Regions from separate parts of the Clostridium sp. JS66 genome, predicted to be linked through region 4. Evidence: riboswitches for the same ligand, from Rfam matches in the RefSeq annotation. Region 4 holds a riboswitch; each other region holds the start of a gene.
The links. A riboswitch is a leader RNA that binds a small molecule or an ion and turns the genes downstream of it on or off. The one in region 4 is predicted to bind cobalamin.
Positions count from the first base shown of each region.

Region 1: it holds a riboswitch for cobalamin, as region 4 does, so the genes downstream of both, Q6H37_RS21970 (energy-coupling factor ABC transporter permease) here and Q6H37_RS19345 (response regulator) in region 4, are expected to answer to the same signal.
Region 2: it holds a riboswitch for cobalamin, as region 4 does, so the genes downstream of both, Q6H37_RS01765 (ABC transporter substrate-binding protein) here and Q6H37_RS19345 (response regulator) in region 4, are expected to answer to the same signal.
Region 3: it holds a riboswitch for cobalamin, as region 4 does, so the genes downstream of both, Q6H37_RS06120 (cobyric acid synthase) here and Q6H37_RS19345 (response regulator) in region 4, are expected to answer to the same signal.

Region 1 is NZ_CP131467.1:4,767,692-4,776,037, reverse strand. Features, by position in the region: gene Q6H37_RS21980 (ECF transporter S component) at 95-886, shown strand; gene Q6H37_RS21975 (MtnX-like HAD-IB family phosphatase) at 1,072-1,704, shown strand; cobalamin riboswitch at 1,825-2,008, shown strand; gene Q6H37_RS21970 (energy-coupling factor ABC transporter permease) at 2,269-3,009, shown strand; gene Q6H37_RS21965 (energy-coupling factor ABC transporter substrate-binding protein) at 3,014-3,328, shown strand; gene cbiQ (cobalt ECF transporter T component CbiQ) at 3,328-4,116, shown strand; gene Q6H37_RS21955 (energy-coupling factor ABC transporter ATP-binding protein) at 4,116-4,952, shown strand; gene Q6H37_RS21950 (4Fe-4S dicluster domain-containing protein) at 4,997-6,250, shown strand; gene Q6H37_RS21945 (ATP-binding protein) at 6,543-8,346, shown strand, end outside.
Region 2 is NZ_CP131467.1:359,163-367,508, reverse strand. Features, by position in the region: gene Q6H37_RS01785 (APC family permease) at 1-1,117, shown strand, start outside; gene ytaF (sporulation membrane protein YtaF) at 1,152-1,766, opposite strand; gene Q6H37_RS01775 (cell wall-binding repeat-containing protein) at 1,922-3,826, shown strand; gene Q6H37_RS01770 (NAD(P)/FAD-dependent oxidoreductase) at 3,990-5,390, opposite strand; purine riboswitch at 5,587-5,690, opposite strand; cobalamin riboswitch at 5,844-6,034, shown strand; gene Q6H37_RS01765 (ABC transporter substrate-binding protein) at 6,179-7,132, shown strand; gene Q6H37_RS01760 (FecCD family ABC transporter permease) at 7,157-8,209, shown strand; gene Q6H37_RS01755 (ABC transporter ATP-binding protein) at 8,209-8,346, shown strand, end outside.
Region 3 is NZ_CP131467.1:1,281,303-1,289,648, reverse strand. Features, by position in the region: gene hemC (hydroxymethylbilane synthase) at 1-75, opposite strand, end outside; gene Q6H37_RS06140 (NAD(P)-dependent oxidoreductase) at 50-748, opposite strand; gene hemA (glutamyl-tRNA reductase) at 706-1,902, opposite strand; gene Q6H37_RS06130 (histidinol-phosphate transaminase) at 1,962-3,062, opposite strand; gene cbiB (adenosylcobinamide-phosphate synthase CbiB) at 3,100-4,059, opposite strand; gene Q6H37_RS06120 (cobyric acid synthase) at 4,089-5,606, opposite strand; cobalamin riboswitch at 5,784-5,968, opposite strand; gene Q6H37_RS06115 (ABC transporter ATP-binding protein) at 6,015-6,740, opposite strand; gene Q6H37_RS06110 (energy-coupling factor transporter transmembrane component T) at 6,746-7,543, opposite strand; gene Q6H37_RS06105 (ATP-binding protein) at 7,792-8,346, shown strand, end outside.
Region 4 is NZ_CP131467.1:4,136,830-4,145,175, forward strand. Features, by position in the region: gene cobK (precorrin-6A reductase) at 1-777, opposite strand, end outside; cobalamin riboswitch at 901-1,098, opposite strand; cobalamin riboswitch at 1,520-1,699, opposite strand; gene Q6H37_RS19345 (response regulator) at 1,773-2,183, opposite strand; cobalamin riboswitch at 2,403-2,586, opposite strand; gene Q6H37_RS19350 (dipeptide/oligopeptide/nickel ABC transporter ATP-binding protein) at 2,648-3,451, opposite strand; gene Q6H37_RS19355 (ABC transporter ATP-binding protein) at 3,445-4,248, opposite strand; gene Q6H37_RS19360 (ECF transporter S component) at 4,327-4,860, opposite strand; gene Q6H37_RS19365 (ABC transporter permease) at 4,894-5,694, opposite strand; gene Q6H37_RS19370 (ABC transporter permease) at 5,694-6,659, opposite strand; gene Q6H37_RS19375 (ABC transporter substrate-binding protein) at 6,656-8,248, opposite strand.

The DNA.
Region 1 (8,346 bases), 630 kb from region 4:
CTTTAATGTGACGTACATTAAAGAGAAAAGAGGTGTTGTATTTTAGAAAATAAAACGTATACATTTTATTAATATTTGTATAGGAGATAATAAAATGAAAAGTAAAATGAATACAAAATTTCTTGTAATGACGGCTTTGTGTATCAGTATATCTATAGTTTTAAGGTTCTTTTCTATAATGATTACTGCTGGTGGTGCTCTTACTATGAGAATAAGTTTTGCTGCAATTTTTTATGTACTTCCAGGTTTACTTTTCGGTCCATTATATGGTGCAGCAGCAGGTGGTATAGTAGATATAATTGGTTATATTTTAATGCCTATGGGGGCATATATACCAGTGCTTACTTTAACCAATATTTTAGCAGGTTATTTGCCAGCGGTGGTTTGGAAAAAAATAAGAAAAATTCCAATAGAAAGCTTAAAGAAATATTATATTGCTTTCTTTTCAGTATTAACATTATTAGGAGTATTTAATACTTTAGTGATTATGAATATGCAAAATTCTTATTTAGGAAAAATGTTTATGCATTTTGGCAAAAAAGCACAATATCTTGGAGTTGGATTTGTATTAATTGGAGCAGTAGCATTTGTTCTTCTTATAATAAACAATATAATAAATAGGCGTAATGATATTAATTATGGTTATGTTTATGATAACTTCTTTAAAATAGTTATCGCTACGGGAATAGCAGGAATTATAGTGTCTACCATAAATACCTATTTTATACTAATTTTCACACCAGCCGTTGCAACTAAAGGATTTATGATCTTGTGGATTCCAAGGATGGTAGAAACATTAGTTTTGACTGTTGTAAGTTCCTATGCAATATCAATACTCATGTACTCTTATAATGCTCTTTCAGGTAGAGTGCCTAAAAAGATATAAGATATGTAATAAAGAGATAACTTGTCACTATACAACTTAATGTGTATATTGACTTGTTATTTCTTTTTATATTTACTATATTATAATAAGGATTAAATAAATTTCTAATAGATTTAATTAAGTTAATTAGAATGGTTCTCATGTTAATTTGAGTTAAAATGGTAGTAAGACGAGGAGGAATTTAATTGAAAAAAGCTTTTGTAGTTGATTTTGATGGAACTATAACAGTACAGGATGTAGGATTTTCTATAATAAAGCAGCTGGCAGATGAAGGGTGGAAAGAAATAGGAGACTTGTGGGTAAGCAAAAAAATAGGAACCGCTCAATGTGGTAAGATGCAGTGGGATTTAATTAAACATGATGAAGAATACATAAAAAATTTTGTTAGAGAATTTCCCATAAATAGAGGATTTAGAGAGTTTGTTGAGGAAGTAAAGAAAAATTCCTATGAAATGATAGTAGCTTCTGATGGATATGATATTTACATAAATGAAATATTGAAAACATATGGTTTTCAAGGTCTGAAAGTTGTATGTAACAGCGCAAAATATGATAATGGTTGGAAATTATCTTTTTTAAATTCATCTGGAGAATGTGGATTTTGTGGAAATTGTAAAAAAAGAATAGTAGATGATTTAAAAAACAGAGGATATAAGGTTTATTATATTGGAGATGGTCATTCGGATATATGTGCGTCTAAAGATGCAGATGTAGTTTTTGCTAAATCTTTTTTAAAACAACACTATGAAAATAAAGAATTACCTTATCATAACTTTGATAATTTTTTTGATGTTTTAGAATATATGAAAAAAAATTAAGCTAAATACATGTAGAATTACAATTGTTATTTGTGTTGAAGCAATTGTTTTAAAAAATAGTAATTTCAGAATATTATGTTGACATAATTTGAAAAATAATGTACAATTTTAATTGTAAAATTAAATAGTGAAGTGTTAGGTTTATAACGTTAATTAAAAGGGAAAGTGGTGAAAATCCATTACAGCCCCCGCTACTGTATACGGCGACAAATTCTATATCCACTGGATCCTATGGATTTATCTGGGAAGGAAGAAGGAGGAAGACCCGTGAGTCAGGAGACCTGCCTAGTACTGTTTACTGCAATCTTTCGGAGGGAAAGAAGATGCATAAAAACTGTTATTTTATCTAAATTAACATAACCTAATTAAAAACGTACAAGGAAATTAGTTATGTTTAGGATAAACAGTATGTGTGCTTTTAAATTTGATTATTAGGAACTTCCAGAAGAAGTTCCTTTTTATTTTTATTGGAATAGTTTTGGCAATTAGTAGAATTTTTAGTAGTACGAGCACCATTATCGTTTTATAGGCTACGATTATTTATGTAATAAAAGGGGTGTAGTTATGTCAAAAAAATATCAAATTTCTTTAGGAATTTTTATTGCAATATTATGTATTCCTAAAAATGTGTTTGCAATGCACATTATGGAAGGATTTCTTCCACCAAAATGGTGCATTACATGGGGAATTGTATGTATACCTTTTATTGTGGTTGGATTATTTTCTATAAAGGAAAAAATAAGGTTAAATCCTAAAACAAAAATGTTAATAGCTATGGCTGGGGCTTTTGCTTTTGTTCTTTCTGCTTTAAAAATACCATCAGTAACAGGAAGTTGTTCACATCCAACAGGAGTGGGACTTGGAGCTATACTTTTTGGACCTACGGTTATGAGCGTTTTAGGTGTTATAGTTCTTATTTTTCAAGCATTACTTCTTGCACATGGAGGATTAACAACTTTAGGTGCTAATACATTTTCTATGGCAGTTGTAGGACCTTTAGTGTCATATTTTACATATAAATTACTAAAAAAATTAAAAGTATCACAATCTATATCAGTATTTTCTGCAGCAATGCTGGGAGATTTAATGACATACGTTACTGCATCTTTTGAGTTAGCATTAGCATTTCCAGATGCTACAGGTGGAATTGCAACATCTGTAATAAAGTTTATGGGTATATTTGCTGTAACGCAAATTCCATTAGCAATAAGTGAAGGAATATTAACAGTTATAGTTTTTAATCTTTTAAGTAATTATAACAAGCAAGAACTTATAGAATTAAATGTTATACCAAAGGAGGCTTAATGGTATGCATGTACAAACTAAAAACAATAATTTATTGAAAAAAAATTTAATATTAGCTTTCCTTGTAGTAGCCATTACTGTAGTCCCTATGTTGTTCTTAAAGCATGCTGAATTTGGTGGTTCAGATGATCAGGCAGAAAAGGCAATTACACAAATTAAACCTAATTATAAACAATGGGCTTCACCAGTTTGGCAGCCACCAAGTAGTGAGATAGAGAGCCTTTTATTTGCACTTCAGGCTGCTGTCGGTTCAGGAGTTGTATGTTACTATTTTGGATATATGAAGGGAAAATCTAAAAAAGACGGAAGTGAAAAATAATGATTTCTATAGATAAATTGGCATATGTATCAGAACTTAGAAAAGTTAATCCTATGGAAAAATTTATGTTTTCTATTTTAACTATGATATTGTGTATATCTTTAAATAATATAGTATATTCAATATTAGTAGTATTATTTATGGCAGCTATAACTATTTTTAAAGGTAAGATACCAGCTAAATCTTATGGTGAATTGATTTTAATTCCTTTAGTGTTCCTGGTTATTGGAATTGTTACAATAGCAATAAATACTGTTGGAGATAGTAAAGAAATACTATTTAGCTTTCACATTTTTAATATTAAACTTGGATGTACAAAAACAAGCTTTCTTATGGCTTCAAAAATATTTTTTAAAGCACTTGCATCAGTTTCATGCTTGTATTTTTTAGCACTAACAACTCCTGTATTTGAGATTTTAACAGTGCTTAGAAAATTTAAGGCACCTAAGTTATTTGTAGAACTAATGGGTCTTGTGTATAGATTTATTTTTGTATTACTTGATACAGCTAACATGATTTTCATATCGCAGAATTCAAGACTTGGATACTCAAAAATAAGTACAGGTTATAATTCTTTAGGAAAATTAGTTACTTCGCTTTTTATAAGTTCATACAAACGTTCACAAGACATTTATACTGCTATGGAATCTAGGTGTTACGATGGTGAAATAAATTTAATAGAGGATAACTTTAAAATTTCATACAGGAATATATTTGTTATAATAATTGTAGAAGTAATATTAGTAACTATAAGTTTGAGCAAGAATATTTTTGGGGGAATCATTTAATGAGCGAATACATAATTGAAACGAAAGATTTAAGCTTTAATTATCCAGATGGTACTAAAGCTTTAAAAAATGTAAATATTAAAATAGAGAAAGGCAAAAAAATATCATTTATAGGTGTTAATGGTTCGGGAAAGTCCACATTATTTTTAAATTTTAATGGAGTTTTAAAGCCAAGTAATGGTGATCTAATATATAAAGGTGATATAGTAAAGTATAATTCAAAATCCTTATTGCAATTGAGAAAAAATGTAGGAATAGTATTTCAAGATCCAGAAAACCAACTTTTTTCAGCTAGCGTATATCAAGAAGTTTCCTTTGGAGCTATGAATTTGAAGCTTGAAGAAACTGAAGTCAGGAAAAGAGTTGATGGAGCTTTACAAGGTATAGGTATGTATGATTATAGAGAAAAAGCTGTTCATTTTTTAAGCTATGGTCAGAAGAAAAGGGTATCAATTGCAGATATACTTGTTATGAATCCGGAAGTAATAGTATTTGATGAGCCTACTTCCAGTCTTGATCCAAAACATTCTAGCCAAATTGTTGATATATTTGATAGTATCAATGAAAAAGGAATTACAGTAATACTATCAACACATGATGTAGAGCTAGCTTATTCTTGGTCAGATTATATTTTTGTTATGAGAGATGGGGAAGTAGTTAAAGAAGGTACTCCTTATGAAATATTTTCAGATGATAAGCTTATAAGTGAGTGTTATCTTCAAAAGCCTTTAATTCTTGAAATTTTTCAAAATTTAGTAAGCAGTGGAAAAATAAAATTTGAAGAAAGTGTGCCTAGAAATAAAAAGGAGCTTTTGGAAATAATAAATTCAAAATAACTTATTTGTATAGTAGAATATAAGTTAAAAAAGGTTGTGAAGATATGTCTCACATTTCAAATAAAGAAGCTTATAAGAGATTGGAAGAAAGAATTAATAGATTTCCACAAGGTGCGCCGCCTTCAAAAACATTATATAAAATACTGAGTATGCTTTTTACAGAAAAGGAGGCAGAACTGGTGGCAATGCTGCCTATAAAGCCTTTTACTATTAAAACTGCAAGCGAAATTTGGAAGATAAGTGAAGCTAGCACTGAGAATATCCTTCAGAAGCTTGCTTCAAAGGCTATTCTTATGGATATTGACTATGATGAAAAAAAGGAATATTGTCTTCCACCACCTATGATTGGATTTTTTGAATTCTCCCTTATGAGAACTAGAGATGATATCGATCAAAAAACATTATCAGAGTTGTACTTTCAGTATTTAAATGTAGAAGAAGACTTTATCAAGGATCTATTTTTAGGGACAGAAACAAGATTCGGAAAGGTTTTTGTGCAGGAAGGAGTTCTTTCAAGAGAAAATGAACTAGAGATAATGGATTATGATAGAGCTAGCAATGTGATTAAAGAGGCTAGATTTATTACTGTAAGTATGTGTTTTTGCAGGCATAAGATGAAACATTTAGGAAAACAGTGTTATGCACCTATGGAAACTTGCTTAACATTTGGGAATAGTGCATACACTTTAAGTAAAAATGGATATGGTAGGGCTATAGATTCAGTTGAGGCTTTGGAAATATTAAATATGGCATATGAATATAATCTAGTTCAATGTGGTGAAAATGTTAGAAATGGATCAGTATTTCTTTGTAATTGTTGTGGCTGTTGCTGCGAAGGTATGTTGGCAATTAAGAAATTTGGATATTTGACTCCTATTCAGACTACTGCATTTCTTCCAGAATTTATAGAGGAAAGTTGTATTGGATGTGGTAAATGTGCAAATGCATGTCCTATAGATGCTATAAAAATTGATCCTGTAACAAAAAAAGCTAGAACAGATGAAAACGTGTGCCTTGGATGTGGTATTTGTGCTAGAAATTGTCATAAAAAAGGTATATATCTTAAACATAGGGAAAAACAGATAATAACTCCAGCTAATACAACTCATAGAATTGTACTTCAAGCTATTGAAAAAGGTAAACTTCAGGAGCTTATTTTTGATAATAAAGCTCTTTTAAGCCATAGGGCTATGGCAGCAGTTTTATCAGCTATTTTAAAACTTCCACCTGTAAAGAAAGCTATGGCAAGTAAACAAATGAAATCAGTGTATTTAGATAAATTGCTAAGTGGAAAATAATCTTTGTAAGTTTTACAGAGTTTAAAATTGGATAGAATTATAAATGAAAAACTATTTTTAAGTTAGATAGCACTTGATAAGTTAGGAGAGGTGAGAGCCTCTTCTTTTATTATTAACAATATTCTATTTATATTTTCAAATTTTTTACCAATGAATAAGTAAATTTCAAAATTCGAGTTAAAATGCCAGCGAAATGTGGAAAAATAACTAAAATTTTGTTAATATATTTATATAGCATTAAACTTATTTGTATCTTTAATGTAAATTAAGTTTATTACAAAGGGAGAATTTTATGAAAAATTTTAAATTAGTTATTCATAGGGTAACTTTTTTGATTATGTTATTGATTGTAAGTTTAGCTCTTTTAGGGGTTTTTATCAACAAAGATAGAGAAGAATTAAATAAAAGGCCTGTAGCTAAATCTGGTGTATTAGATTTAAGGGATTGGAATTTTAAAAAGCAAGGAATAGTTAAACTGGATGGACAGTGGGAATTTTATTACAAACAGTTGTTGACACCTGAGGATTTTAAAGTTGAACAGAAGGTCAAGAAAACAGGACTAATTAATATTCCAGGAAGCTTTAAAAATTATAAATTTGGAAATGAAAAACTAAATTCTCAAGGATATGCAACCTATAGATTAAAAGTAATTGCTAATGATTCAGAGGATTTATATGCTATTAAAACTCAATTTATTCAAGCAGCTCATAAGCTTTGGGTAAATGATAAAATAGTTGTACAGTGTGGAGAAGTAGGAAAGACTAAAAATGAAACTGATGGAAAACTTGCCACAAGACTAGGTTCATTTTACAACAATACAAATGAGTTTGAAATAGTACTTCAAAGTAGTAATTTTCAATATGGTGTGCCAGAAATTGATAGTATATTACTTGGAAGTGAATCTCAAATTAGTGAAGAGAGAGCTAAAAAAGTAGGGTTTGATTTATTTTTATTTGGAATTACTTTGGCAGCTGCTATATATAACTTTATTTTATTTATAAGAAGAAAAAAAGACAAAGCTCCTTTATATTTTGCTGTGGTATGTGTATTAATTTGTTTAAGAACTTTATTGGTAGGAGAAAGACTAATTTACTGGGTATTTCCTAACATGAACTATATTATCAATGTAAAATTACTCTTATGGACTTTCTTTATATATATACCAGTACTTATATTGTTTATGAGTAATTTTTATACTGAGCTTATAAGTGAAAAAGTAGTCAAATTTTCAAAGATTTTAGGTATAACTTATTTTTTTCTTATATTAATATTACCTCCAATATATTATATTAACTTGATATTACCTGTTGAAATAATATCAGATTTTATAATTTTATATATTGTAAGTAAAATGCTTTATATGCATATTATAAAAAAATCTAATAATGCAATTGTTATTATTGCTATGATTATTTTTTTAGGAACAAGAATAAATGATATTTTATATGAATATTCGGTAATTGATACAGGGTCTTACGCTCCGATAGGAATTCTTATTTTTATTTTTGCTCAATCATATGTGGCATCTGATAAATTTTCAATGGCTTTTTCAAAGATAGAAGAAATGACGGAGAGGCTTAAGTCAGTTGACAAAATGAAGGATGATTTTTTTGCAACTACATCTCATGAATTGAAGGCACCATTAGATGGAATTGTTGGACTTTCAAAAAGTCTTATAGATTGTAATTCAAAGCAATTGAGTAATGATGAAAAAGAAACATTAATTTTAATTAAAAATAGCGCTAAGAGATTATCCAATCTGGTAAATGATATATTAGATTTTTCAAAAATAAAAAGTAATGATATAAACTTAATAATGAAGCCTGTAGATATAGGGCAGCTTATAAATATGGTGACAAAATCCTTTAAATCATTTATGAGCAATAAATCAATTGAAATATTGAATAAAGTTGAAGAAAGTATTCCTTATGTTTATGGAGATGAAAATAGAATTCAACAAATTTTATACAATCTAATAGGAAATGCAGTAAAGTTTACAAATGAAGGACAAATAGAAATTTCTGCTGCTGAAAAAGGTGACTATGTTTTTATTACCATTGAGGATACAGGTGTAGGAATAGATGAAAGTGATATTT
Region 2 (8,346 bases), 2.5 Mb from region 4:
TAAGGAGCCTTCTCAAAAAAATGCCAAAATAGTTTTAATGCTTTTAGGCATTGTTGTGTTGTTTATATTTGGAGGACTTTCTTATTTGACTACACTTTATCACGCAGTGCCTAATTCATCAAATACACTTATATCACAAATTGCCACTCAAATTTTTGGTCACAGCTTTATGTATTATATTATTCAATATACCACAGCAATAATATTAATTATGGCTGCAAATACAGCTTTTGCAGGTTTCCCACTTTTATTAGCCTTAATATCAAAGGATGGTTTTGCTCCAAGACAATTTTCAAAAAGAGGACATAGATTAAGTTTTTCTAATGGAATAATATTTTTATGCTCAATGGCATGCATTCTCGTCATAGTTTTTCACGCAGAAACTCACTTATTGATTCCTCTGTATGCTGTAGGAGTTTTTATTTCTTTTACTCTTTCTCAAACAGGAATGTTTTGTAGGTGGATAAAGCAAAAATCTCCTTACTGGAGACATAAGGCTTTTATTAATGGTTTAGGTGCTCTAGTAACCTTTGCAACTGTTCTAATAATAGGCATAACCAAATTTCATCTTGGAGCCTGGATTATATTTATTTTGATTCCTTTTCTCGTATTTATTATGACAAGGATAAAGAAACATTATATTGCTGTAGCAACTCAACTTAAATTGGCCATTAATCAAAAACCAAAGGTAATTAATTTCGAAGAACAGAAAAGATATGCTATAGTTCCTATTGATACCTTAAATAAATCTTTTCTCAAAGCACTAAATTATGCAAGAACTATTTCTAATAATATTATAGTTTTTCACATATCCGTGAATAAAGAAGCAACAGAAAAACTTATAAAAAAATGGGAGGAATATAATATAGGCATACCTCTTGTTATTAAAGAATCTCCTTACAGAAGTGTTATACATCCACTTGTTAAATTTATTAAATCTGAAGAGTATGTAGCTGGTCCTAATGATACAGTTACTGTAGTTATACCTCAATTTGTAGTTTCAAAATGGTGGGGCAATATACTTCACAATCAAACTTCACTTTTTATAAAAGGAATGCTTTTAAAGGAAAGAAATATAGCTATAGTTACTGTGCCATATATAATTGATGAAAAATAATAAAAGATGGGCTAATTTTTTAGCTCATCTTTTTTTATAATATTTGTTTTATACCTATTAAAATCAATATACATCCTGATATTATATTTGCCTTTTTAGTCAAATTCCATTTATTAAAAAACTCAGTAATATAGTTTCCAGCCCATAATGCCAAAAAGCTTATTACAGCAGAAAAAAAGCCTATAAAAAAAGAATTTAGCCCAATCATACCTGCACTCAGGCTTCCACCCACATTATTAATGGATAGTGCAATACCAAGAAATGTAGCTTCTTTAAAATCAATATCCTTAGAGTTATCTGCATCTGCAGTTTCTGGCTCTTTTAAAATATTATATATATTGCTATTTTGAATAGAACTCTCTTTATCTTTAACTTTATTTTCTTTTTTAAAGTAAGGTTCTAATATAATCCATAAACCAATGATTACAAGCATCGTCATGCTTAACATAGAAGATACTTTATTACTAAATGCCTGTGATACAGCATTTCCTGAAAAAGCAGCAATGGAAGATATAAAAAAAGTAATTACAGAAATCCATAAATTTTTTGGAGTTGTTATTTTTATTCCACGAATACTGTAAGCAATTCTAACACTTATATTGTCTAGGTTGTTTACTAGTGCAATAAAAATCGTATATATTAAGTGCATAGCAGTACACCCTCCTATAAGTTAGTACATTGCTATAATATGAAAATTTCATGAAATGTGTGAAAAAATACAAAGTTTATTCCCAATTAGTAATTTATTCAATATCTTTTATAATACTTATAAATATAGTAAAATTAGAATTAGGAGGTGTCAAAATGATTAAAAAAAAATTATTACCAGCAGTAACTTGTATTAGTATATTATTGACTATCAGCACAGTAAATGTTCAAGCTAAATCCATTTCATTTAAAACTTTAGATGGCGAAAATAGATTTTACACTTCAGCTTCAATAGCCCAGGAATATAATTACACTAAAAGTATAGATGCTGTAATTCTAGCCTTTGGTAATGACTTTCCAGATGCTTTATCAGGAAGTATGATTTCTAATAAATACAAAGCACCTATTCTTTTATGCGGGAAAACAGAAAGCGAAACTAGTACTGCATTAAATTTTATTAAATCCAATCTTTCAAGTTCTAAAACTGTATATATTTTAGGAGGTACAGGCGGAATAAAATTAGACGTTGAAAACTCATTGAAATCCTATGGATATACTGTAAAAAGAATAAGCGGTGAAGATAGATTTGATACAAATATAAAAGTAGTTGATGAACTTAATCCATCTAAAGGAACACCTGTCGTTATAGCAAGTGGTGATAATTTTCCAGACGCTCTATCCATAAGTAGTGCTGCAGCATCTAAAGAATATCCATTGATGTTAACATCTAAAGATTCTTTAACAGAGGCTGCTAAGAGAAAATTACTAGAGATTAACCCTTCAAAACTATATGTTATTGGAGGCATAGCTTCTATATCGGAAAAAAATCTTAACCAAATGAAAAACCTGCTGAATTTATCTTCTTCTGATGTAATACGCCTTGCAGGGGAAAATAGGTATGAAACATCTTTGAAAATAGCAGAATTTTTCAACTTAAATTCAGATACTGCTGTTATAGCAAATGGAGAAAATTTCCCAGATGCATTAAGTGGTTCTGCTCTTGCAGCTCTTAAATCTTCTCCTATAATTCTTGTAAACAATGAAGATGTTTCTAGACAAAAAACATTTATTGATAACTCCTCCTGTTCCAATTTAATATTTCTAGGTGGAGAATATTCCGTAAACAGTAAAACTAAAAACGCACTAACCCAAAATGATTCTAACAATGAAAATTACAGTGTAGACCTTAAACCTGTTACATCCACATTCTCAAGCTACAAGATTAGCCCTGAATCAGGGGTATCTGAAAATCTTATAAATACTACTTGGGATGAATATACTATTGGAGATAAAATAATTAGAAATCCTTATTTTAATAAAGATAACTCAAATAAAATAAATAAAAATTCAGTTGCTTTTAAGGATTTTGGTCAAGCAATTACAGATTGTACACCTATACAGTTTTTTACCGAAAATGGGGATTTTAAAATACTTCAACACTCATCAGATAAGAAACTATCTGTCGAATCTTTTAACAAAATTATATCCAATTCAGAAAGAGGTAATTTAGTATCTAAACAAGTTTATGAAGTATTAAACGGGTTCATTAAGAATGCATATGGCAATAATACAAAAATCTCCCTAGAAGCTGACGGATATGTACCTGATGCAGATGGTACTAATTGTTTAGGTCCATCTATTAATGTATCTACAAATAATAATTTAGATTACTCCATGATATTTGTAAGAGATGATTTAAAAAGTAAAGAAAAATTTAAATTCAGAAATGCTTTTCCAGAGTGTGATACTTTCTTATGGCTTTATAATTTAACAAATTCAAAAACAAGTATGCTTAATATTTTAAATTCAGATAAGTCTTTTAATCTTGATGATTTTGATAATTCAAAATTACAAAATCTTAGAGTTACTTTAGCTTCTACCTTTGGAATAGAACATTCAGATAAAATATTAAACTTTATTACAAACGAAATCACAAATAATAATTTTTCTAAAGGTGCTGTACATCGCGGGCCTTTCAATCCATACAAATTTGATTTGGACAATTTAACTATATACTTTGATGAAAGTAATTTCGTGTTAGGTTTTAAATATAACAAATAGTAAAAAAGCAACACTTACTTTTAAGAGGACAATTGACAAAGGACAGAAGACAATGGCGGAGAAAAATCATCCTTCACTGTCCTCTGTCCTCTGTCCTCTCAAAAGCTTGTGTCCCAATGTGATTATATTAAATCAAAATTTTACATACACAAAAATTAATTTCTTACTTCTCTAATATCTTTCCCATAAGCACTCCCATAATGGATGCCATCATTAGTCCTCTGGTCCACCCACTGGAGTCTCCTAAGCAGTGAAGTCCTTTTATATTAGTATCAAATTTGTCATTTAAATTTATCTTGTTGCTATAAAATTTTATTTCTGGACCATATAATAAAGTTTCAACACTTGCAAAACCTGGTACAACTATATTCATAGCTTTAATAAAGTTTAAAATATTAATCATTGGTCTATATGGAATAGCAGAAGTTAAATCTCCAGCTACAGCATCTGGCAAGGTATGCCTTATATTTGTTTGATCTAATTCTTTCTGCCAGGTTCTCTTTCCATCTAATATGTCTCCATACCTTTGAACTAGTATTCTGCCATTACCTAACATATTAACTAACTCAGCTACCTTTTTTCCATACTCTATAGGTTGATTAAAAGGTTCTGAAAAATTATGGGAACTCAATATAGCCAAATTAGTATTATCAGATTTTCTTTCTTTATAAGAATGTCCATTGACTATTGCTAAGTTATTATCATAGTTCTCCTGGCTGACAAAGCCTCCAGGATTTTGACAAAAGGTTCTAACTTTATTTTTAAAAGGTGCTGGATATCCTATGAGCTTTGATTCATATAAAACATTGTTTACCTTTTCCATAACCTCGTTTCTAATTTCAACACGAACACCTATATCTACAGTACCAGCAGAATGATTTATTTCATGTTTTATACACATATCTTTAAGCCAGTCTGCTCCTTTTCTACCTGCTGCCACTATTATTTTATCAGCATACAAGTCTTCTTTTTTAGTCCTAGTTTGTGAATCAGCTATTTTTATACCTTTTGCTGTTCTATCTTCAATAATCAAATCTTCAACTACAGTATCAAACTTAATTTCTATTCCAGAATCTAAAAGATATTTTTGTATTTTTAAATATATTTCTTGTGCTTTTTCTGTTCCTAAATGTCTTATAGGACAATCTACTAATTTAAGTCCTGCTTCTATAGCTTTTATTCTAATTGCTTTAACCGCTTCAGTATTCTCTAGTCCCTCTACCTTTGTGTCTGCACCAAATTCAAGATAAATTTTATCTGTATATTCTATGAGCTCTTGAGCTTTGTCAGTTCCTATTAAACTTGGCAGATCTCCTCCAACCTCATAGCTTAATGATAATTTACCATCTGAAAATGCTCCTGCTCCTGAAAAACCAGTTGTTATATGACAGTAAGGTTTACATGAAACGCATTTTTTCGTTTTTTCTTTAGGACAATATCTCTTATCTATACTTCTTCCTTGTTCAACCATTAAAACTTTCTTATTAGATTTTTGTCTAACTAGTTCCAATGCAGTAAATATTCCTGATGGACCAGCTCCTACTATTATTACATCATACTTCACAATAATCATCTCCATTACAAAATCATTAATTATTTTTCCCTTAATAAAGAAAATATTATTACATTTTCGTCAACAATTTAGTTCGTACCATTGCGAACAATATATATTTTTTTCAAATGGATCATCTTTAATTTTACATCTTTCACACATTTACTTAAAGGAAAATTCAGCATAGAAAAGCATGAAAGTTGTAGTCTAAATAAGCATATGCACTTATAGCCTACAACTATTTAAGGTAGCTCGGTAGAGACATCCAGCCCGTATTGCTAGATTTATACAAGTGAACATTAAACAATATTCTCTTAAAAAAGTTCTTATTACAAAGAAATTTTACTCTATATTTTCGTAAAATGCAATAGTTTTTTATATAACTTCTTTTACTAAACACATTATTCTTATAATATAAATTATACAATTTAAATAGAGCGATAACATCAAAATAGTGTTATAATTAATTTAATAAAAGTTTTAGGTACTTATTAAGTTTAACAACTTATGAGTTTAAAAGGGAAATAGGTTAAAAGCCTATGCGGTCCCGCCACTGTAAGGATGAGTATATTAACATTATGCCACTCAGTAATGGGGAAGGCCTTAATATATGATGAATCTTAGCCAGGAGACCTGCCTAAAATTATAGATATTGATTCACCTTACGCGGATAAGGGGATATTAGCACATTTTTGCTTTTAACCATTATTCGTTTGGATAATGGCTTTTTTAATTGTTTTAAAATACGAAGCATCTTTTTATTTGTATATAAAAAAATCAAATTAAGGAGGAATATAAAAATGTATAAATTGAAAAAAACATCTTTTATTTTACTTATTGTTTTCCTATTTGCTTTTTCAGCAATTGGATGTAATCAAAACAGCTCAACTTCTTCAAATGAAGATAACAAACAAGTTGAATCAGTAAAAAATACTACTTATCCACTTAAAATAAAAGACTCACTTAATAGAGAGGTAACTATAGAAAAAGAACCTAAAAAGGTTATATCTATAGCACCCAATATTACAGAAACTATTTATGCTCTTAACAAAGAAAATACCTTAATAGGAAGAACTGATTTTTGTACATATCCTAAGGAAGCTAGTAAAATTCAATCTATTGGTGGACTTACAAATCCTAATATTGAAAAAATAACTAATTTAAAGCCTGATATAGTTATAGCTTCCAATCATTTCAGGGAACAGGATTTAAAAAAATTAGAAGAGCTTAACATAAAGGTCGTAGTGCTTTCTGGTCCTGAAAGCTTTCAAAGTACATATGACATTATAAGAAATGTGGGTAAAATCCTTAACGCTAATGATAACGCTAATTCTATAGTTTCTAATATGATAAAAAAAGTGGATTATGTAAAAGCAAAGGTTAAAGATAAAGGTACTCCAACTGCTTACTATGTAGTAAGCTTTGGTAAAAGTGGTGATTTCACTGCCGGTAAAGATACTTTTGTAGACACAATGATTACTACAGCTGGTGGAAAAAATACCGCTTCTGATGTAACTGGATGGAAATATAGCTTAGAAAAACTTATTGAAAAAAATCCGGATATAATTATATGTTCAAACAAGTTTAATTCAAAAAATCAAATTAAAGTACAAGAAGGATATAAGGATCTAGATGCTGTAAAAAAGAATAAACTTTTTGAAATTGATGAAGATATTATTAATAGGCAGGGTCCTAGATTAGCTGATGGTTTAGAAGCTTTAGCCAAGACAATCCATCCTGATGCTTTTAAATAGTATATTTACAGAAGGGATTTAGTTATGAATTTAGATGATAAGAAAAAAATGATAAGATTCATGTTTCCAGTAAGCATAATTCTGTTATTTTGTATAATGCTATTGTCCAGTACTTTTGGAACAGCAAATATATCTTTTACTGAAACCTTAAATGTAATTTTAAGCAAAATACCATTTTTAAATAATTTTATTTCAATATCTGAAATACCTAAAAATCATATACTAATAATATCAAAAATTAGACTACCTAGGATATTTCTTTCTGCTCTTATTGGTATGGGACTTTCCATAGTTGGTGCTTCTTTTCAAGCAATATTTAAAAATCCAATGGCAGATCCTTATATTCTTGGTATATCCTCTGGTGCAGCTCTTGGAGCTGCTCTTGGATTTATATTTAAATTAGAAAGCTCTTTTTTAGGATCAGCTTCAATTACAATAACAGCATTTATAGGCTCAATTTTAACTACAGTAGTTGTATATACCATTGCCAAAGTAAGAAACAAAATACCTACTAATACCCTTCTTCTAGCCGGTATATCTGTAAGCTTTCTTTTATCCTCTCTTATTTCTGTTATTATGGTATTTAACAGAAATGAAGTTGAAAAAATTGTTTTTTGGACAATGGGAAGCGTTTCTTCTGCAAACTATAATGAAATCATTTTGCTGCTATGTTTTTTGTGTGTTGGCATTTTTATAATAATAGCTCTTTCAAAAGATTTGAATATAATACTCACAGGCGATGATACTGCTAGAAGCTTAGGTGTAGAAGTTGATAAAGTAAAAAAAGTAGTATTAATTGTTTCTTCTATGATTGTTGCTGCTTGTGTATCTGTAAGCGGAATAATAGGTTTTGTAGGTCTCATTATACCTCATGTAGTGAGAATACTTTTAGGACCGGACAATAAAATTCTGCTTCCCTTTTCATTAGTTTTTGGAGCTGCATTTATGGTAATTTCGGATACTTTAGCAAGAACGATAGCCGCTCCAGCTGAAATACCTGTAGGTGCCATAACCGCTTTATTTGGAGCTCCTTATTTTATATATCTTTTAATTAAATCAAAAAAGAAGGTGATGTAATGGAAACCATAGGCTTTCCTGAAGTTAAAGTTGATAATTTAAGCTGTCGTTTTGGAAACAATGAAGTGCTTCATAGTATTAACATAAATTTTGAAAAAAATAAATTTTATAGTATTTTAGGTCCAAATGGCTCTGGA
Region 3 (8,346 bases), 2.9 Mb from region 4:
CTTTAACATTTTCATTATATTTTCTGTCTGCACTTGTGCAAGCTGACTTCTACGAGTTGCAATTTTTAGTTTCAAAATCAATCACCATCCTATTATCAATATGTTCATCCATATAAAACATCTTTAGTACTATATCCCCTTTTCCTTTTTCATAAAAGAAATAAAAATCTTCAGAACATACAAATTTCATTATTTCCTTCTTTATAATGCTATTTTTTAACCTTTTTCTCAAATCTGATGTAAATTCAATAAACTTATCATATTTAGCTGCATAATCTTTTATCTTTTCCGCCAAATATACAGATGCTCTAGGATTTCCACTAAAAGTATTAACTCCTAAAAAAATATTTTTTGTATTCCTTTGGCAGGGTGTAACGCACATTCCATCCTCTGAAGATGTGCAATCTATATATAGTTTGTAACTTTCTGTGCAATGTAATCTTATTTCCGAATTTATCTTTTTTGAACTAGTAGCAATTATAACCAAATGATTACATTCTATATACTCTTTTTTATATTCTGATTTTATAATTTTCAAATTACTATAATCTTTTAACTCCTTAAACCCATCATTGAACTCCCTAGAAACTACTGAAACTAAACATCCTTTTTTCACAAAAGTTTTAGCCTTTGTAAGAGCTGCATTTCCTCCTCCAACAATAAGTACTTTTATCTTATTGGATATAAGTGAAAGCATTGTATATTCTATTCCGCCACATAAAATATCTTCTTTATTATTTTCATACAATCCTCAGCACTTCCCTTCAGTTGTTCCTCTTTTAGTACATCTATGGCTCTATTGATAAAAGCATCTGATGTACTTTTAAATAGTACTTCAGCCAATTTTTCGTTATCCTTGGTATGCCTTTTATTTTTGAAGGTTTTATATCTCTTTTTATATACCTTTTCTCCACACTTTTTAAGATTTACTATTTCTCCAGAAATACTCTGTATTTTCTGCCAATCCATAAACTCTTTAATATATTTATCAACTATACATCTATTTTTAATCATTATATCTTTTCTTTTTTTTCTATTTTCATCATCTATGGAACTTACCTTGTCAATATTGTATACTGTTACATTTTCCATACTGCAAACTTCTTCTTCTACATCTCTAGGCACAGCTAAATCAAATATAGTCATAGTTTTTTCTGGTAAGTTATTCTTTCTTACTACACAGTGAGGTGCTGAAGTACATGATATTATACAATCCACATCATTATAATTTTCTACTCTTTCATCAAAATTTATAACTTTCACTCTAGGATCTTCTATATCTACAACCTTCGGATTTCTTACTGCTATATATAGCACCTCAAAACCTGCAGATAAAATATATTTTGCCGCAAGCTGTCCAACTTCACCAAAACCTAACAGCATAAATCTTTTTATTCCACGTTTTCTACTTTCATTAACTGCTATGGATGATGAAGATACAGGTATTTTATAAAGACTTGACTTGGTTCTAAACTCTTTTCCACAAGTCACTGCAGTTTGAAAAAGCCTCTGCAAATCTCTATGTACAGTTTTTGAATTCAAAGCAATTTCATAAGCTTCCTTAACTTGAGCTAAAATTTGATCTTCTCCTAAAATCAAGGAATTGAATCCACATACCACATCCATTAAATGCCTAATTACTTCATTGCTCTTATAATGAAAAGTATAGTTTTTCAAATTTTTATCCCAACCTAATATATCAAAAACCTTATTTACCATGGCATCATCATGATCTTTAGCATTAAAATATATTTCAGTTCTGTTACAAGTACTTATTACCACAACTTCATCACAAACTTCTTTTAAACTCTTTGTGAACTTTTCACAACGTTTTTGTATTACAGAAAATTTTTCTCTTACTTCTAATTTTACATCCCTTTTTAAACCTATAAGTTGTATCATTATTACCATCTCCCAAAATAATTCACTACCACTACCATTGGTAGCAACCGTACAAAAACTTAACTTAATGAATTTAAAAGCTTTATAATTTTATTATTAATTTCCCTATTTTTAATAGCTAGCCTAATATATTTATCATTTAAGGTTTTAAAGTTATCACATTTTCTAATTGCAATTCCTTTATCTAAACATATTTTATACAATTCATCACAATGTAAACTTTTAAGCTTACATAATACAAAATTAGAATAGGTATTATACACTTCTTCTATTAAACCTACTTTTTTCAAATTTGAAATCATATATTTTCTCTCTTCATCAATCCATTTTAATGAATCTTCTATATAATTTCTATCCTTTAAAACATATTTTGCTGCAATTTCTGCAAAACAATTTACATTCCAGGGATTTTGTTTAATTTTAATTTTATCTATAAGTTCCTCATTTTTGCTTATTCCATATCCTATTCTGATGCCAGGCAAAGCAAAGAATTTAGTTAAAGCTCTAATTATAAGTATACATTTATAATTTTTCATTTTCTCTAAAAAGCTAAAATTATTTTTCCCTGTAAATTCTATAAAAGCTTCATCTATTATAATTGTTTTATTATTTTCTTCGCAAAAATCTAATATTTTTTTAAATTTATCCTTATCTATTATTCCCCCATTAGGATTATTAGGGTTCCCTATGATAAGTACATCTGACTTTTGTGTTTGCAATAATATATCTTCATAATCATAAGTCATATCCTTTTTCATGGTAGAATATATTATGTCACATCCCCACTTCAAAGCATTTTTCTCATATTCTATAAAGGAAGGAACTGCTACACAAACCTTTTTAAAACAGCTTATGGACAAATCTATAATTTCTGCTGCACCATTGCCAAGAATTATATCCTTTTCAGATATAAAAAATTCACTTTTTTTATCATAAACTCCAGGTTTAAAATAATCCACACTAAAATCTAAATATTCCTTAATGCACTTTTTTAAGCTTCTATATTCAGCATCTGGATACTTTTCTACAGCTTTTATAGCTTCATCTATATGATCTGTAAAGCTTTTCGGAACTCCTAATGGATTTATATTAGAACTAAAATCTAAAATTTCTCTTCCCTTTAAAATTCCTTCTGTATATATATCTCCTCCATGTTCCATATCAATCACTTCCTAAATCCTTTTTAATAAAACATATTTACTTCTTAATAATTACAAACATAAATACTACATATATAATTATCATAAAAATTTCAGCAGCATACATAAGCTTTATAGACTCATTTATATGTTCAAAACTCAATGTCTTTTTCTTATCTCCTATTGTAGGCTTATAAACTACTTCTCCAAAATATACATTAGTTCCACCTAGCTGTACCTTCATAGCTCCTGCAGCAGCTGCTTCTGGATAGGCACAATTTGGACTTTTATGATTTTTTCTATCTCTAACCATTATACAAAAGCTTTCTATAGCATTGCCTTTAACTACAAAAGAACTTAAACATATAAGTATTCCAGTTATTCTTGCAGGAATAAAATTGAAAACATCATCTACCTTAGCTGGAAAAAATCCTATATATCTATATTTTTCATTCATATATCCAAGCATTGAATCCATGGTATTTATAGCTTTATACATCATTGCCAAAGGTGCTCCTCCAATTATTGCATAAAATAATGGTGCAATAACCCCATCTGAAGCATTTTCAGCCACTGTTTCAACATCAGCTCTTATTATCTCATTATCACCAAGCTGTGTTGTATCTCTTCCAACTATATATGAAAGCATTAATCGAGCTTTCTCTATATCTTTATCCTTCAATGCATGATAGACCTTTTTAGCTTCTTTACTTAAACATTTTGCTGCCAATGTAGTCCATATTATCAACACATTAACAATATGAAATAACCAAGGCAGTGAACTTGCTAACTTTAAAATACCAAATGTTATAAAAAAGCTTATACCCGCTACAATTATTACAATAAGTCCGCCAAAAGCTTTAATACTTCCATTAGATTTACATAGTTTTCTTCCTTTTTTATCAAGAAACCCTATAAGTTTTCCTATATATATAATAGGATGCGGCAACCAATTAGGATCGCCTATTAGCCAATCTATTATTACAGCTAAAATTATATCTAATATATTCATTGCCATGAAAGATGCTATCAAAATACATCACCCCATTATTTCTTCATTCCCATAATATTATATATACTTGTTATATCCATATTTTGCCTAACTATGTCTGCAAGTCTATCAAGTTCTTTTTCTCTTAAATTTTCATATACATAAGATTTTTTAGTTTTCATACCTTTTTTTGATCTTATTTTATTTAAAATATATTCTCTAAAATCTACACCATCAAAAACTCCATGTATATAACTTCCTATAACATTTTCTTCATTATTTACAGCACCATCCTGAAGACAAACCTCTTCTCCATTCTTATCTGTGATTTCAAATAAAGGTTTTGCTTTTTCACCATAAGTACATATTCCCATATGTATTTCATAGCCATATACATCTATTTTTCTTTTTTCTGTTGAAGCTTCATTCTTATATACATCAAACTCTCTTATACTTTCTGCTTTTACCCTTGTAGTGACCTTTTCTTCCTCAAATACAGTATCTATATCCAAAAGACCCATAGCTTCTACCTCTGGAACTTCTGTTTCTACACCATAAGGATCTTTTATTATTTTTCCAAGCATTTGATATCCGCCACAGATTCCTATAACTAAACCATCTTTGCTGTATTCCTTTATGTGTGCTTCTATACCGGATTTTCTAAGCTTAAGTAAGTCCTCAATAGTATTCTTGCTTCCTGGAATTATAACTAAATCTGGATTTCCAAATTCTTCAACAGTTTCTATAAATCTTACTGATACATCCTCTTCACTCTTTAAGGAATCTAAGTCTGTAAAATTAGATATGTGTGGAAGCTTTATTACAGCTATATCTATAGGTGCTGTCACTCTCTTGTTAAACTCTACTGCACCATCTTCATCTTCTAATGCCAAATGAAAATAAGGAATTACACCTAGACATGGTATTTTTATTATATCTTCTAGCATAGTAAGTCCTGGTTTTAATATTTCCACATCGCCTCTAAATTTATTTATTATTGTACCCTTAACTCTCTTCTTTTCTTCCTCATTAAATAGAACCATGGTTCCTGCTAAAGATGCAAATACTCCTCCTTTATCTATATCCCCAGCTAACAAAACAGGTGCATCTACAATTTCTGCCATACCCATATTTACTATGTCTCTATCTCTTAAATTTATTTCTGCAGGACTACCTGCTCCTTCCATAACTATGATATCAAACTTTTTTTCCATTTCTTCAAATTGCTCTTTAAGCATATCCCTAAATTGTAATTTCATATTATGATATTCCATAGCAGTACTATTACCATATACTTTTCCATTAACTATAATCTGACATTTTTTATCAGAAGTAGGCTTTAAAAGTATAGGATTCATATATGCTTCTGGTTGAAGTCCTGCAGCATAGGCTTGAAGCACTTGTGCACGCCCCATTTCCTTACCATCTAGAGTTATATATGAATTTAAAGACATATTTTGCGACTTAAAAGGACATACAGAATATCCATCCTGCGTAAAAATTCTACAAAGTGCCGTTACTAGTATACTCTTTCCTACTGATGATCCTGTGCCTTGAATCATAATTTTAGCCATACCAATCATTCCCCTCTCAAAATTTGTATAAACGAAAAAATTGTCCAAAAGTGCTCCATGCAATATCCCCATATTTTTAACATATTGCATATTGTTTGACTTTTAAGACAATTTTCTTTACAAAATAAAAAACCGGCAAATGCCGGAAGTACTATATTAAAAGTCCTTTCCCTCCGAAAGCATATGTTTTAATCAGGCAGGTCTCCTGGCTTATGAATCATTCTCCCCTTTGCCTTCCTCCAATATTAATATAGAGTGGCCAGTAAAGGTTTGTCCTCAATTACAGTAGCGGGGGCTGCTGCGGAATTCAACCGCATTCCCTTTTCACCTTGTTAAAAGGCACCTGAAGTTACAATATTCTCTTTTATAAATTTAGTTTATTACAATTAAGTTACTCTGTCAATAATTCTACTTTATATTATAATGAACTAAAAAATCGTTATCATTGATCACAGAATTATAATCATCATCTCTTACAATAGTATGTTCTTCTGAGAAAACTAAAGCCCTTTTAAATACATCTTGTACATATTCAAAATCATGGGTAGAACAAATTATAGTTTTACCACTGGAATTTAATTTTATCATAAGATCTTTCAAAAATCTTTTTCCTTTAGGATCTATACCATTCATAGGTTCATCTAAAACTAAAACCTCTGGATTTAAAGCTAAAACACTAGCTATAGCTACCCTCTTTTTCTCCCCACCACTTAAATTATATGGTTCTCTTTCTCTAAGATCCGCTACATCTAAGAGCTTTAGGCAATCTTCAACTCTCATATTCACTTCTTCTTCCTTTAAACCCATCTGCCTTGGTCCAAATGCTATTTCATCATACACATTAGAACAAAAAAGTTGTGCATCTGAATTTTGAAATACAAAACCTACACTTTTGTGAAATAATTTGCAAAATTTATTATCTTCTAACTTTTTGCTATTTATTTCTTCACCCTTAAAACAGTATTTTCCTTTTTTTGCGAATTCTATTCCATTTACAATTTTCAAAAATGTGGATTTACCACTGCCATTAGGCCCTATTAAAGCTACAGCTTCCCCTTCTTTAATACTTACATTTATATTTTTTAGTACATCTGCATTTTTGTATTTAAAATAAACATCTTTAAATTCAATCATCCTTATCACATCCTAGCAAAATAAAAATACATTAATATAATTACTATATTTATTATAACATAAGCAAAATCCTTAAAAGAAAAACTAAAGCTTGAATAAGACACATACTCTCCTGTGAATCCTCTACATTCCATGGCGGAATACATTTCATCACCTAATTCCTTTGATTTTAAGAAAAGATTTCCCATTACTTTAGATAAAGAAGAGTATTTACCACTATTTACACCTATAGATCTTAACTTTAGAGCATAAATCATTTCTAGAGAAAATTCTCCAAGAATATAAATATATTTTATGGTTATATCGAACACTAATATGAATATATCTGGTATGAAGAAGTTTTTAAGTGCTTTTGTTATGTCATGCCACTTAGTAGTATAAGATAAGATATTTATAGCTAATATAGTACCTATTACTTTTAAGATAAGAAGTATACTATTTCTTACATTTCCCATCATTATAGAAGGTATAATCATAATAAATGTAAAAATTGGTACCACTATGCTTACTGCTAAAATTTTTTTTATGTCTTCTATGTCTAATAAACTCAAAGTAAATAGCATATATACATCCACAACTAATATGTACATAAGATTCTTAGACATTGACAAAAATATTATGTTTATAATTGTAAAAATCAATTTTATAGATGGATTAAGCTTGTACATAAAATTATTACTAACTTTGTTGCTTCTCTTTATTAATGATAAAATACTTAGAAGTCCCACTATAGTTTTATCTATAAAACTATCTTTGTCAGCTTTAGGTACATAGTCATCTTTCTTTAAAAGCCAGTCTCCCATTACTATTACACCTACTTATTACAAATTATTTTACATATACTCAAAATATATCATATATAAAAACTTAATGCAATTAATTTAAAACTTATTATATTACGTATAATAATTGTAAAATATTAAATTAATTAATATTTATTTTACATTTTGCATATATTTTAGGAGGATTTAAAATGCTTTTGTAGAATATGTGTTATTAGTGCATCATTATACAACAGTTTATTTTAATAATAATGAAAGGAGTTCTCACTGTGTTAAGTTCTGATTATTCTTGTTTATTTTCAAATAACTCTAATAATAATTTTATTGTTAATACAGATCTTTCTAATGATAAAAATATGATTAATACAATTATAGACAATGTTCCTATAGGAGTTATAATTTTAGACATCAAATTTAACATAATACTTTGGAATTCCGTACTAGAAAAAATGTCAAACATATACAATAAAACTGTTATAGGAAAAAACTTTTTTCAGATTTTCCCCAAGGTATTTACTAAAGATATCAATATTAAAATCAAAAACATTACAAGTACTAAAGAAACTATAATATTAGATAATCTTTCAGTAAACAATTTCTTTTCAAGTAAACATTACAAATACTGTAATATAAAAATTAGTGCTTTAGAAAATAAATCTTCAATATCAAATGGCATAATGTTTACCTTTGAAGATTGTACTGTACTGCAAAATGTAAGATATGAATTAAATAAAGAATGTTCTATTGTTAAAACCTTAATCAAAAAAATAAAAGAAGATAAATTACACTTAAGTAAGATGCAAGAAATTGACAAATTAAGGACA
Region 4 (8,346 bases):
ACTTTTGGCTTTGATACTTATTTTCTTTACGAAATCAATTATTTCTTCAATTGAAGTCGTTTTATTTTCATAATTTTCATCAGATCTCTCAATCATAATTATTTTAATTCCTAATTTTCTAGCTGCACTTATTTTTTCTATAACGCCCCCGGTATTACCACTATCTTTTGTCACTAAAACAGAAGCATTGCAATACTTAAATATCTCCTCATTTAACTTTTCACTGAATGGTCCTTTCATTGCTATTATATTTCTTGAATTGAATCCCAGTTCTTCACATTTTTTTAACACCATCCAATCTGGAAGCACTCTAAGGTATACTCTGTTTCGATAGTCAGGAATCTTAGTGAAGGTTTCAATTTTTTTACTTCCTACCGTTAGTACGATATTACCTTCATATTCCAGGATGCGTTCATATGCTTCTTTATAATTTTTTACCTTTACAACGTCATAATCCTCATATACTACCTTTTCTCTTAGAAACCTAATATATGGTATTTCAGTCAGTTTACAAGCACTTATTACATTTCTAGATATGTCTACTGAAAAAGGATTAGAAGCGTCAATTATACACTTTGGCTGTACTTTATCTATCATATCAATGACGCTAAACTTATTGATCTTTCCCTGATAAATATCAATACTATCATCATGATCAATCAACTCACTGCCTAACTTAGTGGTGACCATTACGGTAACCTTTTCACCAATTTTATAAAGCTTGTTTATTATTTGCTTAGCATCCATTGTTCCTGCAATAACTAATACGTCTGACATAATTACCTCCAAAAATATTAAAAATAAATCATATATATAAAAAAAACTCATTGTCTCTCAAAAGACAATGAGTTAATACTAAAAATAGGCACACTGTATTAAACCTCCTCTATCTCTCGTAGAGTAACAGGTATTAAAACAGGCAGGTATTCTGGCTCAAGCATCATCATCACCTCTTGCCTTCCCGATTATTCAGTGGCATTCTCAGAGGGACTCCTCTTTTACAGCGGCGGGACCGCGTGGGATTTTCACCCATCTTCCCTTTTCACCGATTTGTAACACTTCTTGATTACAATCGACACCTATTTAAACTATTATATTGTTCAAAAATATACAAATTCTATCAAAATTTAATCTTTATCACACTAAATCTTCATATAAAAATTACCATATTACATGTTTATATAATATCTATTAAATATATTTTTGTCAATATTTTATACAAAATCCAAGAAATTTTTACTATATTAGTCAATATGTCATACGAACTTTCATAAATCCAAGTTCTATATGTTATAAAAAAAGGTACACTTACTAAAAAGTAAGTGTAAAGTAAGTTTTATAAAGGGATTAAATATATTTAAATTAACACTATATAATAAAAGAGGCTCCTTTCGAAGTCTCTAATAAACAATTATAAAATACATATTCTGCTGCATCTAATACTGCTAATTTTAAGTTAAACTCAAAATACAACGGTATTAAAATGACACTATTTATGCATTTTCTCTCCCTCCGAAAGACTATGACAAAAGCAATAGGTAGGTCTCCTGACTCACGGGTCTTCCTTATTCTTCCTTCCCAGAGAGATATCTCTCCAGTGGACATAGAACTTGTCTCCGTATACAGTAGCGGGGGCTGCAGTGGATTTTCACCACTTTCCCTTTTAATTAATAAATAAACCTAATACTTTATTATTTAATTTTACAATAATAATTGTATATCTATTTTTGAATTATGTCAATCTTTTTATAATTTAAAATATTTTATCAACCTTAATAATTTATTCCTATAACTTTATCCATAAAATATTCTCTATTAGGATACATATGTCTTCTTATTGTTTCTACTAATTGTTCAGTTCTAGTAGATTTCAATAGATAATCATTTGCCCCTATCCTTATGGCTTTTTGTACAAGATAAAAATCTTCACAAGCACTTACAAATATGATAATTTTATTTTCATCTCTGTTTTTTATTAATTCTGCTGCACGTAATCCATCTAGTATTGGCATTTTTATATCCATAAGAATAATATCAGGATTCAGTTTTTCATTCATTAGAATTGCTTCTTTTCCATTACAGGCTTCTCCAACAATATCAGCCTGATGTATTCCATTTAGTATAATCATTTTAGAAATTTTTCTTTCAAAGTATTCATCATCAACAATTAATATTTTACACATAGTAGTTCTCCTCCACTTTCCCTTTTACCTTCTAATAACATGAAATTATAGAAGTTCAATGTCTAACGAAACACCTTTTTATGACTAAAACATAAAATTTCTCTACAATGAAAAATCCTTTTAACGAAAACGTTAAAAGGAAATAATACAACAAAACTTGTTCAATCATACAGAATCAACAAAAACATCATTATAACACTTCCCCTATCGCTCGTAGAGATATTTGTGTAAAACATAGGTAGGTCTTCTGACTCAAGATTCATCATTTTAGCACGCCTTCCCAATACATAAGTGGCATAATGCACTAAAACTCATCTATTACAGCTACGGGATAGTTCAGGATTTTCACCTGATTCCCTTTTAATTAATCAAAATAGATTAAACCTATATTTTTTGCTTATTCAATTTAATCTTAATTTATACCTATTAGTCATTAATGTCAATAATATAATTAAATTTTATTATTAAACTTTCACTCTCTTATTAGGATTATTTATAGGTATAGATGCTATTAATTTTTTGGTATAAGAATTTTTGATCTTATATGCTTTGTCTTCATTATCTATTTTTTCTACTATTGCCCCTTTATACATTACCATTATCCTGGAGCAAAGATATTTTACTGCACTTATATCATGCGAAATAAATAATACCCCCATACTATTTACCTTTATTAACCTTTTTAACATATCTAAAATAGCTGCTTGAGTACAAATATCTAAGCTAGATATAATTTCATCACATATCAAAAATTCAGGTTCTAAAAGCAGTGCTCTGCATATGTTTATTCTCTGTCTCTCCCCACCACTAATATCTAGTGGATATTTAGTTAATATTTCATTTTTTAAATTGGCAAAGGAGATTATATCTTCAATTTTTTTAATTTTTTCATTTTTAGAGATATTACAATGATTATTTAAAGGCTCAAGTAAAGAATCCAATACCTTCATATTTGGATTAAGTGAAGTCATGGTATCCTGAAAAATTATTTGACAACTTTTCCTAAAGGATTTTATTTTTTCTCCTTTAAAACTCCAAATATCGCTGCCTCTAAAATTTACGCAGCCTTCAGTAGGTTTCTCTAATCTCATTATTAAACGTGAAAGAGTACTTTTTCCACATCCACTCTCTCCCACTAATCCAACTACTTCTCCAATATCTACATTAAAGGAAGCATCATTTACAGCCTTTATACTTTCATCATGAGATTTAATCAATGATAATTTAGTTTTATATACTTTAGATAGGTTATTTACTTCTATTAACATACTTCCAATACCTCTCTATCAAAAGTTGCCTTTATCAACGAAATTGTATAAGAATGCTTAGGCTTATTAAAAATCTCAAATATATTGCCTTTTTCAACTATAGAACCATCCTTCATTACAATTACTTCATCAGCCATTTCTGCTACTACTCCAAAATCATGTGTTATCATAAGTATTGTTGTATTAAACTTTTTTTGTATAAGCTTAAATTGTTTTAATATTTCCTTTTGTGTAGTTACATCTAACGCTGTTGTAGGCTCATCAGCTATTATTATTTCAGGCTCCATAAATATTGCTGCAGCAATCATCATTCTTTGAATCATACCACCACTTAATTGAAAGGGATACTGCTTCAAAATTACAGCTGGATCTTCTAAATTAAGATTTTCCATTATACTACAAATTTTACTTTCAAATTCTTTTCTATCTATAGTCATATTACTTGATATTAAATCATAAATCTGTGTTTCCATAGTTAATGATGGATTAAAACAATTTATAGGATTTTGAAATATAGAAAATATCTTTTTTCCTCTAACCTCTCTTATTTCTCCATCTGTCATTTTAATAAGGTCTTGTCCATTAAATAGTATACTTCCTCCTGAAATATAGGCACTTTTAGGAAGCATTTTTATAATAGACATAGCTGTCATACTTTTACCGCTGCCACTTTGTCCTACAATACAAGTTATTTTACTTTTTTTCACTTCAAAATTTATTCCTTTAACTACTTCTTTAATTCCTTTTTCAATTTTAAAAACAGTATTCAATTCTTTAACTTCTAAAATATTTTCCAAAATCTCACCTCTTATTTCAAATTTAAATTTTAAGATTCTACTTTCTTACCAATGCATATATAGTATTCATTGAAAAAGCTAGTAACTTGATGTACTGCTCTTTAGAGACTTTTCAAGAGCATATACAATAATAGGTATTAGAATAATTTGTATCACTATACCAGGTAAACCTTCAATAAAAAGTCCACTTGTCACTATACTCAATTTAAAAGGCTTGCTCATTATAATGTGAAGTAATACAAAAGTTCCTAATATATTTATTAATCTGCCTAAAATCATGCCTGAAATTAAGGAAGGATATATGCTCATCTTAAATTTGTTATAAAATATTGAAATAAATAATCCATAAGAAGCAAGTTCAAAAATCATTATATAAACAAATGGAAATGGCGGCATTCCTGTAAAGGCATGACTAAGTAGTGGCATTAATACCCCTACACACAATGCATAATAAGGCTCTAAAACAAATGCTCCAATTAAAATTGGAATATGCATTGGTAAAAATATACTACCTGCATCTCTTACACCATGAAACAAAAAAGGAAGTATTAAGCCTAAAGCTATAAGTAAGGCTCCTCTTATCATTTGCTGTAAGTTTGAAACTCTTTTCATATATAAAACCCCTCTCTAATCTATCTATTTTATCTATGCATAAGTAACTTTCTTTTTTAAATACTCACCAATAAAGTTAATACACAACATAGAAATTATTATGGTGATACCAGGGAAAACAACCACCCACCAAGCTCCTGATAAAATATCATTTTGTGCATTATTGAGCATGTTTCCCCAGGAAGGTGTGCCTTGAGGTACTCCTATTCCTAAAAAACTCATAGATACCTCCATAAATATGGACTGAGCACAATTTAAAGTAGCTATTACAACAATGGCTGGCATACTATTTTTAAGAAGATGGTTGATTAATATCTTCCAAGTAGGTGTTCCCATAACAATAGCAGCTTTAACAAAATTCTTATCCCTAAGTTCTGCAAATTGTGATCTCACTATTCTTGCAGTAGCAAGCCATGATGTGCATCCTATTACTAATATAATACTTACAAGACCACCTCTTATAATGGTTTGAAGTGCAAGCATTATTATTAGAGCAGGTATAGCAAGAAATGTATCCAAAAGTCTCATCATACAGTTATCTAATCTTCCTCCAAAATAGCCGCTTATTCCTCCATATAGGATTCCTATTGTAGTTGATATTATTACGGAGAAAATTCCAACACTAAGTGAAACTCTTCCTCCATATAGGATTCTTGAAAATATATCTCTTCCCATGGCATCAGTGCCCATTATGTTAGAATTACTTGGACCTTGAAGTACCTTTGATAAATTTACATCATAAGGACTATTATGAGCTATAAAAGGAGCAAAAATTGCTCCAAAAATTACGATTAAAAGTATAGTTATCCATACAACATGTGATTTATTTTTCATTATGTCACCTGCTTTCTCAAGGAAGGATTTATAGAAAGCTCTAGTATGTCTGTTATAATTATACTTATAACTACCATTACTCCTGTTATAAAGATAGTTCCCATTAGTAATGGATAATCTTTAGAATTAGCAGCTTTTACACTTATCATACCTAAGCCCGGCCAGGAAAAAACCGTTTCAATCATAACTGATCCCCCAAAGAAACCAGGTATGGTTATACCAAGATAATTTATAAATGGTACTAATGCATTCTTCACAATTCCTTTCATTATCTTTCTTTCTTCCATTCCATTTGCTCTACATGCAGTTACATAATGACTGTTGCTCTCTTCCTTAACCTTTTCTTGAACAAACCTTGCATAGGCTCCAACATGTGCAATAACCATTACAGAAACAGGCATTACAAGATGTTTTACCATATCAGCTATATTACCATCTCCATCTACACTTCTGATTCCTGATGAAGGAAATATACCAAGCTGAACTGAAAAAACTATTATGAATAAAAGGGCTAACCAGAAGGAAGGAATAGAATAAAATATAACACTTAATGAGCTTATAAATTTATCCCAAAAGGAACCTTCATTAAAACCTGCCTTCAACCCCAATGTAAGCGATAAAATTAATATTAAAATTATTGAATTTGAAAATAACATTAAAGTATTTGGTATTCTTTCTTTTAATATATCTGTAACCTTTCTTCCTTCCAAATATGAAATTCCAAGATCTCCTTTTAACGTGCTCTTTACCCATTTTACATATCTTTCAGTTACTGGCCTATCAACTCCATAATTTTTATTTATTCTTGTTCTTTCTTCTGTGGTAAGTCTATCTGCTAATGGTCCATATAAAGCTGTAGCCGGATCACCCGGCGCAGCATTAATAATAGCAAAGCTTAATATACTTAGGAAAAATATTACGAGCAATCCTTGAAATATTCTCTTTACTACAAATCTTGAAATCATTGCATCTTCCACTCCTCAGTATTCCATAAGAACCCCTCTCCATGATGTCCTAATATTCTATTGGTACTGTATCCAGAAACCTTCTTATTCACTCCATAAATTGCTGTTAAATAAACATCCATACTAAAAGCAGGATTATCTGCCACTTCCTTTTGAAAATCTGCATAATATTTTTTTCTTTCATTATCATCACTGGCAGTTCTTGCTTTTTCCAAAGCTTCATCTACTTTAGGATCTGAATAATATCCAAAATTATATCCACTTACATGTTCTGCTTGACTTGAATGAAACATTTGGTAAGTGCCATCATCTGCATCAAAGGGACTTCCCCATCCAACTACAAAAGCTTCTGTATCCTTTATCGGCATTGCTTTCGGATCCCTTGCATCAACTTTTATGTCAAAACCAACTTTTTTACCTTGGGATGCTACATAATTGGCAATTTTAACTCTAGTATCATCATTATTTCTTGCAAACAATGTAAACTGAAGTTTTTGACCATCTTTCTCTCTTATACCATCTGCCCCCTTTTTCCATCCTGCCTGCTCTAATAGTTCATTAGCTTTATCTAAGTTATATTCATATTTTTCTACATCAGGATCATTAAATTTATTAAGCTGAATTGGAGAATAGGCTACTTCTCCATAGCCAAGAAGTATTCCATCTACTATGCCTTTTTTATCTGTAGCATAATTTAAAGCTTTTCTAACATTTACATCCTTAAACATTGGTTTTGTTTTAAAGTTAAACATTATACCTCTATAATCTGCTGTAGGTATCTTATTTAAAGCAATCTTACTTTCTTTTTCTAAATTAGCAACCTGATTAGGTTCAATTAAAGTTGCATCCAATTCTCCTGTTTTTAACTGCATTGCTCTAACATTAAAATCTGGTATAAATTTAAGTACAACTTTATCTATATTGCCAGTTTTACCTGATCTGCCTTTATAATCTTTAAATCTTTCTACTGTCAAGCTGCTTCCTTTATCCCATTTTACAAATTTATATGGTCCTGCTCCTATTGGTTTTTGGTTGAATTCTGCTGTATTTATATCTTTTCCTTCTAAAGCATGTTTTGGAACTATTCCCACAGTCATCTTATCTAATAAAGGTGGAAAAGGGTTATTTAATGTAATTTTAACTTCATAATCATTGACAGCTTGTATATCTTTTACTTCTTCAAATTCTGGTTTAAGTTCTGAATTCACCTTATCATCTAATATACTTTTTACAGTAAAGACTACGTCCTCTGCTTTAACTTCTGTATCATCATGAAATTTAATGCCCTTTTTCATTTTGAAATCATATGTAAGTTTATCCTCTGATATAGTATAGGATTCTGCTATTTCTGGCTTGGGCACATCATTTTCATCAAATCTCATAAGTCCTCTAAAGATTAAATCACTGGCAAAAGCATGTGAATCTATCAATATTGGATTTAACTTTTCGTCCTCCAGTTCTGCTCCATAAACTAAAGTCTTTCCTTTAGTTTCATTAGTACTGTTTGCTGCCTGTTCTTTTCCACATCCAGTAAACATTGCTGTAATCACAAACAACATGCTTACTAAAATGCTAGTTATTTTTTTCATTTTTGTTCCCCCTCATATTTTCTACATTTGTCATTTTATTGCCACATGCTTTTATAAAGCATTTTTTATGCCAATACCTTAACCCTTAATATTCATAG